One region of the Runella sp. genome, then DNA from elsewhere that is predicted to be linked to it. Evidence: riboswitches for the same ligand, from Rfam matches in the RefSeq annotation. Region 1 holds a riboswitch; the other holds the start of a gene.

Region 1 (4,215 bases):
GTCGATAGAAAAAGTAGATTGATTCCCGACAGGTTTTTCAATGGAGGCATATCCAATAAAAGAAAAAATGAGGGTTGCGTTTTCTGAGGCATTGAGTTTAAATTTTCCCTCCTGATCTGAGATGGTCCCGGTAGTGGTTCCTTTGATGATGACCGAAACGCCGGGCAAAGGCCCGCCCGCTTCTTTGTCTTTTATAGTTCCCGAAATCGCCTTTAACTGGGCAATTGCTGAGACACCTGTCCCAAAAAGTAAAAGAATAACGATAGGTAATTGTCTGATTTTCATACTAATGACGGTTTATTTTGATGCTGATTTTTGGAAGCCTTTCCATATATTGAAAAGCCTTTTGGAGTTGGAATAAAGTTCATGAAGTGAATTGATGGTATTTGTTTGCTTCTGCAATGCTTCTCAGTTGGAAGAACTTAGCCAGTGAGTTCTTTTGTTCGGTTACTGTTGGGTTTATTTTTTAATCCATAGAATTTATATATTATCATTGAAATAGTTCTAAACAATTTGATTTGCCTTAGACAATTACATTTTAGGGTTGATCGTCCATACGATGCGCCGGTAATCAGTTCTTTTAGATTAGATAGCCGAATGGTTTACAATCGAGGTGTCAAGCGTCTTAGTGTTACGTAAAAGCATTCACTCGAATTCAGACTTTTTGCAGGTGGTTTACAAATTGGCTGACAGTAGTTGTGCCTGTCGTTAATTTTCAGGTACGAAAATGCGTATAAGCTAAACTTATATAGGTATGTATTATTTGATGCTGCAATGTTAGAGAGTCATTTCTGAAATAGCAAGCAAAAAATTTAATTTTTTTAATATAAAATACCCTAAAATAGGTATAATTGTAGGATATAAATTAGACTATAGATTGAGTATATTAATTGATTTTTATTAAAAAAACTTACTTATATTATATTTAAAACAGGCATAGTATTAAAAAGAGGCTTTTTAGTCAGAAAAAAAAGAAAACGCTCCATTTGAAGTTGCAGTTATTTCATTCCAATGGTATAATATCCTAATAACCAATAGACTATAGGAAATTTCCAATTTATTCGATTTTCAAAAAAAAGTAAGAAAAAGTTTGGAACATTCCATTTTTTCGTCATTCCTTTGCATTGGAATTAAGTCAGTAGAGAAAAAAGAGATTTTGGTTTACTACTATTCGTTCGGGCAGATAACCACCATTGCCGGGTAAACCTAAAAAAGATTTATAACGAGTGAAGGGAGAGAGTAGGCTCTGAGAACTTCCGGCAACCTGCCAACCACCGGCAAGGTGCTCCAACCTAAGTCATACGATAAATCTGAGTTCAATTTCACAGATCATAGTACGTACCGCCCCAGAGCGATATAGATTTTATTTAATTTCCGGAGAAGCCGGTATTTCCGAAGATTTGAGAAAAGTTTGTTTTGATTTTTTTAAATATATATAATTTATAGATAAACTATTTTTAATTAACAGGCAACCATTTAATGTATTTTAACCATGAAAAAAGCAACATTATTCGCAACTGCAATGCTCATTGCCACAGGGTTTGTTCAAGCCAAGCCGGGAAAAGGCGAAAGTACCTTTACGGTCGATACCCAAAACAGTAAATTGGTGTGGGTGGGGAAAAAAGTAACGGGAGAGCACTCCGGCACAGTGCCCGTCAGCGGTGGTACACTTGTGTGGTCGGATAATAAACTGAAATCAGGAAATTTTGATATTGATGTCAAAAGCCTGACTGTCACGGACCTGACAGATAAGGAGTACAACGCCAAACTGGTTGGGCACTTGAAAAACGATGATTTCTTTGCAGTCGACAAATTCCCCAAAGCCAACTTTGCCATTACTTCCGTGACGCCCAAAGGAGGCGATAACTATGAAATTGCGGGTAAACTGACCATAAAAGGAATTACCAATGAGGTGAAATTTCCGGCCGTGGTGAAAGCAGACAAGGGACGACTGACCGCTCAGGCAAAAATTGCGGTGGATCGTACCAAGTACAATATCAAGTTCCGTTCCTCAAATTTCTTCGAAAACCTGGGCGATAAAGCCATAGAAAATGATTTTCAGTTAGATGTCAATTTGGTAGCCAATGCGGCACATGAAGCTGCCAAAACAGGGAAATGATGGGATACCGTCGGGCATAATGACCCGACGGTACTTTTTTTCGTTAAGCGACTCCTCGAAATTACCAATTTTGGTTTTGTATTTTATTCATTTTCAATAGATTAATGTTATGAAAATTCTCACTACAATGCTATTGCTGTGCGCAATTTGTTGGTTTGCAAACGCGCAACAGGAAGTGGATATCAATAAAGTGACCCATTGGCAATTCAAGTTTGCCAATGAACAATTCAATCAGGGAGAAGAGGTTGAGATTATTTTTCTGGCGGAGATTGAAAAAGGTTGGTCGCTTTATTCTTCTGATTTTAAGGCGGACATCGGGCCGCAACCTACGGCATTTGAATTTGCCGAAAACGGTTCGTTTGCCGTCACCAAAGCGATCACTGCGGTTTCTCCCCTGAAAAAAGTGGATAAAACGTGGGGAACACAGATAACGTATTTTACGCAAAAAGCTGAATTTCGATCCAAAGTCAGAATTGAAGAGATCAATTACGATGTCACGGGGACGATTCGTGGACAACTCTGTAATGACAAAAAAGGGGTTTGCATTCCTTTTCAAAAGACGTTTCATTTTATTAATTGATTGTTACGGCATTGGGCCGTAACAATCAATCATTTTTGGATTTTGCAGAAGCTGCCAACAGGCGTTTGTTCCTGCCATTATCTACATCAACAAGCTAAAATTCCAACCATCAGAAAATGCCTTTTCCTGCCGTTGAAGACGAAAGTGATGTTTTGTTTTCATCGGTAGTGAAAGTCTAACATTGACTGCCCATGAACGTATACTGCGACAACGCCGCAACCACTGCCATCGACCGTGATGTATTGGAGGCCATGATGCCTTTTTTAACCCGTTATTACGGAAATCCTTCATCGGGACATTTTTACGGGCAGGCCGTTCGCGAAGCTATCTATAAAGCACGGGAATCTGTCGCCCTGCATTTAAATACCGAGCCAAGTCAGATTTTCTTTACTTCCGGAGCGACCGAAGCACTCAATATTACGCTTTCGGGCGTGATAGAATCTTATGGTATTCAGCATATTATAACCAGCCCAATTGAACATAAAGCCATTTTAGAGACGTTGACGCAACTGGGAAAATCGAATAAACTGACGGTAAGTCTGGTAAATTTGGATGAAAAGGGAAATATAGATTTCAACCATTTGGAACGACTTTTGCGTTTTCCTTTGAAGGGTTTGGTTAGCCTGATGCACGCCAACAACGAAATTGGAAATCTGAATGACCTTCACCACATCGGAGCATTGTGTCAGGCGTTTAAGGCACTTTTTCTTTCTGATACCACCCAAACCATTGGAAAGATACCGTTTGATCTGCAAACCCTTCCGGTGGATTTTGTAGTTGGGTCGGCCCATAAATTTCACGGCCCCAAAGGCGTTGGTTTTACCTATATTCGAGAAACTCACGGATTTAAATCTTTGGTGTATGGCGGTGGTCAGGAAAAAGGTGTTCGCCCGGGAACGGAAAATACAGTGGGCATCGTTGGACTCGCTAAAGCGTTGGAAATAGCCTACCGCGACCTGAAGGTCAATCAAAAACATATCACACTCATCAAAAATCGACTTCTGTCTCGTTTGACGAGTGCTGTTTCCGGAGAAGTGAGATTTAACGGAGAAAGTGACTCCAATGACAAAAGTTTGTACAACATTCTCAATGTTGCATTTCCCAATGTACATTCGGCGGAGTCGTTGGTCAGTCAATTGAACCTATATGGGATTGCCGTGTCGGGTGGTAGTGCCTGCTCAAACCTTAACCATTCCCATTCACACGTGCTGACGGCCCTGCAAAGTAATCTTGAACTGGAAAATGTGCGTTTTTCATTCAGTAAATTCAACACGCCGGCTGACGTTGATTATATCCTGCAAAGTCTCAAAAATATTTACCATTCAGATCGGCAGGTTTACGTTGGCAGACAGCAAAGCATTCCTGTTCAATGTTAAGCATTGAGTATTACGGAATATGTAGCTACTCTAAATTATTCACTTGAAGTTTGACCCCGGATGGGGTCAGACGTTTGTAGAAAAAGCTTCATTGCTACAAACATGTGACGACAGCGGCCGTCCGCCCCATCCGGGGTCAA
Region 2 (4,215 bases), 3.5 Mb from region 1:
AGTTGAGGGGCATTTTTGCCGTATTTGGCATTCATAAAACGAACCGCACCATAGTCCCCGACGAAGCTGGCCAAATTTTCGTTTAGCTCTAAATTATCTTTGACGAACAATGTACCGTGCGTCATTTCATGGATGATAAGATTGGCTAAGCTTCCTTCGCCTCGGTATAGCATGGAAGACAAAACAGGATCTTTGAAAAAGCCCAGTGTACTCCACGCCGACACTTCATTGATTTGGGTGTCATAACCCGTGTCTTTGAGAATTTTCTCTTCGATGTGAGCCCGTGTTGTATCAAAAAAACCTTTGTAGGCAAAGGTGCCAATGATGGGGAAACTCCATTCTTTGGGCGCCATTTTGAATTTTTCGCAAGCGGTAAGTACCCATAAAATAGGTTTTCCTCCCTGATCATAAAATTCGGTATAACTTCCGGAAGAATCCAATCCGAGCGAATCTACCGCAAACTGTTTGATCTCGCCGATTAATTTCAGCCGTTGTTTGAGTGAGTCGGGGAGAGTAGGGTCTTTTAAAACTTCAGCCACCGGGCGAGTGTTGAACAAAATATGAAGTTGTCCTTTGGCCTGTATAAACCCATAACTGATCAGTTCCCGATAAAAAATACCGAGCACGATCAATACAAATAATACGGCAAGAAGGACTTTTTTGAGCATTGTTATAAAGAAAGTTAATGAGCGAAAACGGCTAACGTCCCTGCGGAACCGCTTTTGCCGACCAAGCCTGTAATATCTGTTTCAACTGTTTGTATTCGATCAGAAAGCCGTCGTGCCCATATAGGGAATCAATTTCTTGGTATTCAGCGTCGGGAATGTGTCTTGCCAAAAATTTCTGCTCACTTGGTTGAAATAAAATATCTGAACTGATACCAACCACCAATGTATGCGCCCGTACTTGTGAAAGGGCATACGTAACGCTCGGGCGGTTGCGGCCTACATTGTGCAGATCCATGGTGCGCGACAGCGTCCAGTACGAAAACGCATTGAATCGATTGGCTAATTTATCGCCTTGGTATTGCTGATACGTTGCAGAACGGAAATTATCGGTTTGTTCGTTGCTGTCACGGGCTTGAGTAAAGTCGTAGGTATCGTAATTGCGGTAGGATAGCAGCGCAATCGAACGCGCTACTTTCATCCCTTCGATGCCCGCATCGGGGCGAGCTTCCTGCCAGGTTGGGTCGGCTTTGATGGCCATTCGTTGAGATTCATTGAATGCAATTCCCCACGGAGAGTGAAGGGCGTTTGTGGCAACCAAGACCAGATTTTCGATCAAATCGGGTTTGATGATAGCCCATTCCAAGGCTTGTTGCCCGCCTAACGAACCTCCCACTAAGGTATGAATGCGTTGAATCCCTAACTCTTCGCGGAGCAATTCAAACGCGTAAATATTATCACGAATAGAGATGTCCGGAAAAGTGCGGTAGTAAGGCTCCTTTGTTTTGGCATTGATACTCAAAGCATTGGTAGAACCGTAATGTGAGCCGAGTACATTTACGCAGACAATGAACCAATGCTTGGGATCATAGTACAATCCCGGGCCGACCAGACCATCCCACCAATCGGTTGGGTCAGAACTTCCCGTCAGGGCGTGACAGATCCACAAAACATTACTGCCGTCGGCATTGAGCGTACCATGAGTAGTGTATGCCAACTGAAAGCCCGATAATTCGCCGCCCAGTTCCAATGGAAACGTATAAGGATATTTGAATAGATGAATGGCCAAGGGTAAAAAACAATTAAAAGTGGTTTTGTTGCTTTTCATTTTCAAAATCAAAGGGATAGCACTTGCCCGGCTCACCTTAATAAAAAGGTGACAGCGTGTATTCAGCGCTGAAAGCGCATTCGTTTTTCCGGGAATCTTAACATGAATGTTTCGATTTATATCCCCTGAGGGTCGTTTTTGCGACCGCTTAGGTAGGAATTAGCACCTTATCTCGTGTATTTGGAAACAGGTTGCCAGAGGTTCGCGGAGCCTATTCTCTCCCCCCTTCTTTATAAATCAATCGCTGTGCGTATGAGAAGCAACTGACTTGATGGTGCAATATTACGGCGCAACGGGCTTAATCCAAAATAATTCAGAAAAAACTCGTTAGCGTAACCCAAATTTCTGCGCCTTATCGTAGCTTTGTGTAGGAAACTTTACCCAAAATTATGGTTTATCGTTTTAAAAAAGAGAACGCAGCTCGGCGTCCGGGGGCAACTACTGTGGGAGAGGCCATCAACAAAATGCTGGAGATGTATCGTCTTCGCCCGCAGTTTGATGAGTCTTCGGTGAAAGTTTACTGGGAAAAATTGGTGGGAAAAGAGATCGCCTCCCGTACTTCTGATATTTATGTAAAAGATAAGATTCTGTTCTTACGACTGGATTCGGCTCCGTTGGCCAACGAGTTGGTGATCGCCAAACGCAAACTCATTCAATCGCTCAATGACTCATTTGGGTATGAGTTGATCACGGATATTGTGTTTATTTGATGATAGCGCCTTTTAATGAGTTTGGTTGTAACAACATCTGCTGAATCATTCAAAACAATCTTTAGCGGCACCATGATTTAGTTCGACGACTTCCAAAAATTGGCTTGGGTTGCCGGACGTACTGTAATTTCTTCTGTCATTCTTAGCAAGTATAACGTTTTTTGACTTTGTGAAGGTGGGGCTTTGTCGGTCAGTTAAATGACGCTCTAAATTCCAGTGGACTTTGTTTGGTTTTTGTCTTAAATAATTTGTTGAATGATTGGGAATGTTCGAAACCTAATTCATAAGAAATTTCACTTACCGATAATTCGGTGGTAGATAGCCTTTCTTTCGCTTTCTCAATCAGCTTTTCGTGGATGTGTTGTTGCGTGGTTTGTCCTGTTAATTGCTTCAATAAACTGCCTAAATATTTACTGGACATATTGAGTGTGTCGGCTACAAATTGAACGCTGGGTAATCCTTTGGAAAGTAAATTTTCATGATTGAAATAGTCGGTCAAAACAGCTTCCAATCGTTCTACTATTTTATGGTTGGTAATTTTTCGGGTGATAAATTGGCGTTCGTAAAACCTTTGTGCGTAAGTGAACAAAAGTTCTAACTGTGCAATGATTACATCTTGACTGAATTTGTCAATATTGGCCTTATATTCTTCTCTTATATTTTCAATGATGCCGTTTATTTGTGTTTCTTCTTTGTCCGATAGAAACAATGCTTCATTGGTTGCATAACCAAAGTATTCGTACTGTTTTATTTTTTTTGCAAGTGGCGTATTCCACAAAAAATCGGGATGGATGAATAACATCCAACCTCGAAGCTTGGGAGGTATTCCACCTTCTTCGCCGCGCAATATTTGCCCTGGTGACATAAATGCCATCAAACCTTCATCAAAATCATATTTCTGTTGTCCGTACAACAAGTTGTTACAGCCCCGCTTTAACGAAACAGCATAAAAATCAAAGATTACCGCATTGATGTCTGAATGATTTTTAAATTGAGATACATCCACAATGCTGATAAGCGGATGATGAGGTTTTTCAAGCCCCATCATCCGATGCCCTTCGATAATGGATTTTATTCTGTAGGGTGGTGTATTTGCCATTATACAAAGTTATTTTTTTAAAATTTAAACGGATACTTCAACCATATCAAAATCAGTGGCATGGCCAAAAAAGGAATTTCTATCAATGCCATTTTATAATCTCCTGCTTTTAACGACAACGCCATTATCAATACGATAGTAATCGCATTGAGTACGTTACTTAAAAAAAATGTTTGAGGAAAGAACAACATCAATCCTACAATGATGGAAAATACACCAAAATAGGGCATTACAGATTTGGTGATGCCAAGGTTTGCCATCATTTTTGCCTGTTCGGCGGTGGCAGGTTGAAAAGCATCCCAACCGTGCTTGATACTTAGAAATGCAGATGCTAAAATAAGTATGATGCTAAGTATTTTCATTTTTAGAAATTTTTAAAGTTGCAGTAATTATTTTCCGTACATATAAGAAGCACCCATTTTGCCTGCTTGCTTAATTAAAAATTTTGGAGCAATTCGGCTCAATACCCGCATTAATTTTGCCGGTCCGGGATAGATCTCGTCCTTATCATTTTTCATTCCTTTGATGGCAGTCTCTACAATTTTTTCAGGAGCCATTAAGGCACCGGTGCTAAAACCGTCCTCATTTTTAAATTTATCGTTTAGCGGAGTAGAACTTCCGGGGGCAACTAAT

The links. Region 1 has a riboswitch for S-adenosylmethionine ahead of ACQY73_RS13985 (YceI family protein). Riboswitches for the same ligand answer to the same signal wherever they lie in the genome.
Region 2: it holds a riboswitch for S-adenosylmethionine, as region 1 does, so the genes downstream of both, ACQY73_RS33635 (homoserine O-acetyltransferase family protein) here and ACQY73_RS13985 (YceI family protein) in region 1, are expected to answer to the same signal.

The regions. Positions count from the first base shown of each region.
Region 1 is NZ_OZ257252.1:3,275,638-3,279,852, reverse strand. Features, by position in the region: gene ACQY73_RS13990 (SusC/RagA family TonB-linked outer membrane protein) at 1-285, opposite strand, end outside; SAM riboswitch class I at 1,215-1,311, shown strand; gene ACQY73_RS13985 (YceI family protein) at 1,493-2,119, shown strand; gene ACQY73_RS13980 (protein-disulfide reductase DsbD domain-containing protein) at 2,229-2,699, shown strand; gene ACQY73_RS13975 (cysteine desulfurase family protein) at 2,891-4,075, shown strand.
Region 2 is NZ_OZ257252.1:7,924,369-7,928,583, forward strand. Features, by position in the region: gene ACQY73_RS33630 (aminopeptidase) at 1-668, opposite strand, end outside; gene ACQY73_RS33635 (homoserine O-acetyltransferase family protein) at 700-1,773, opposite strand; SAM riboswitch class I at 1,887-2,012, opposite strand; gene ACQY73_RS33640 (DUF721 domain-containing protein) at 2,163-2,483, shown strand; gene ACQY73_RS33645 (helix-turn-helix domain-containing protein) at 2,674-3,582, opposite strand; gene ACQY73_RS33650 (hypothetical protein) at 3,600-3,944, opposite strand; gene ACQY73_RS33655 (SDR family oxidoreductase) at 3,972-4,215, opposite strand, start outside.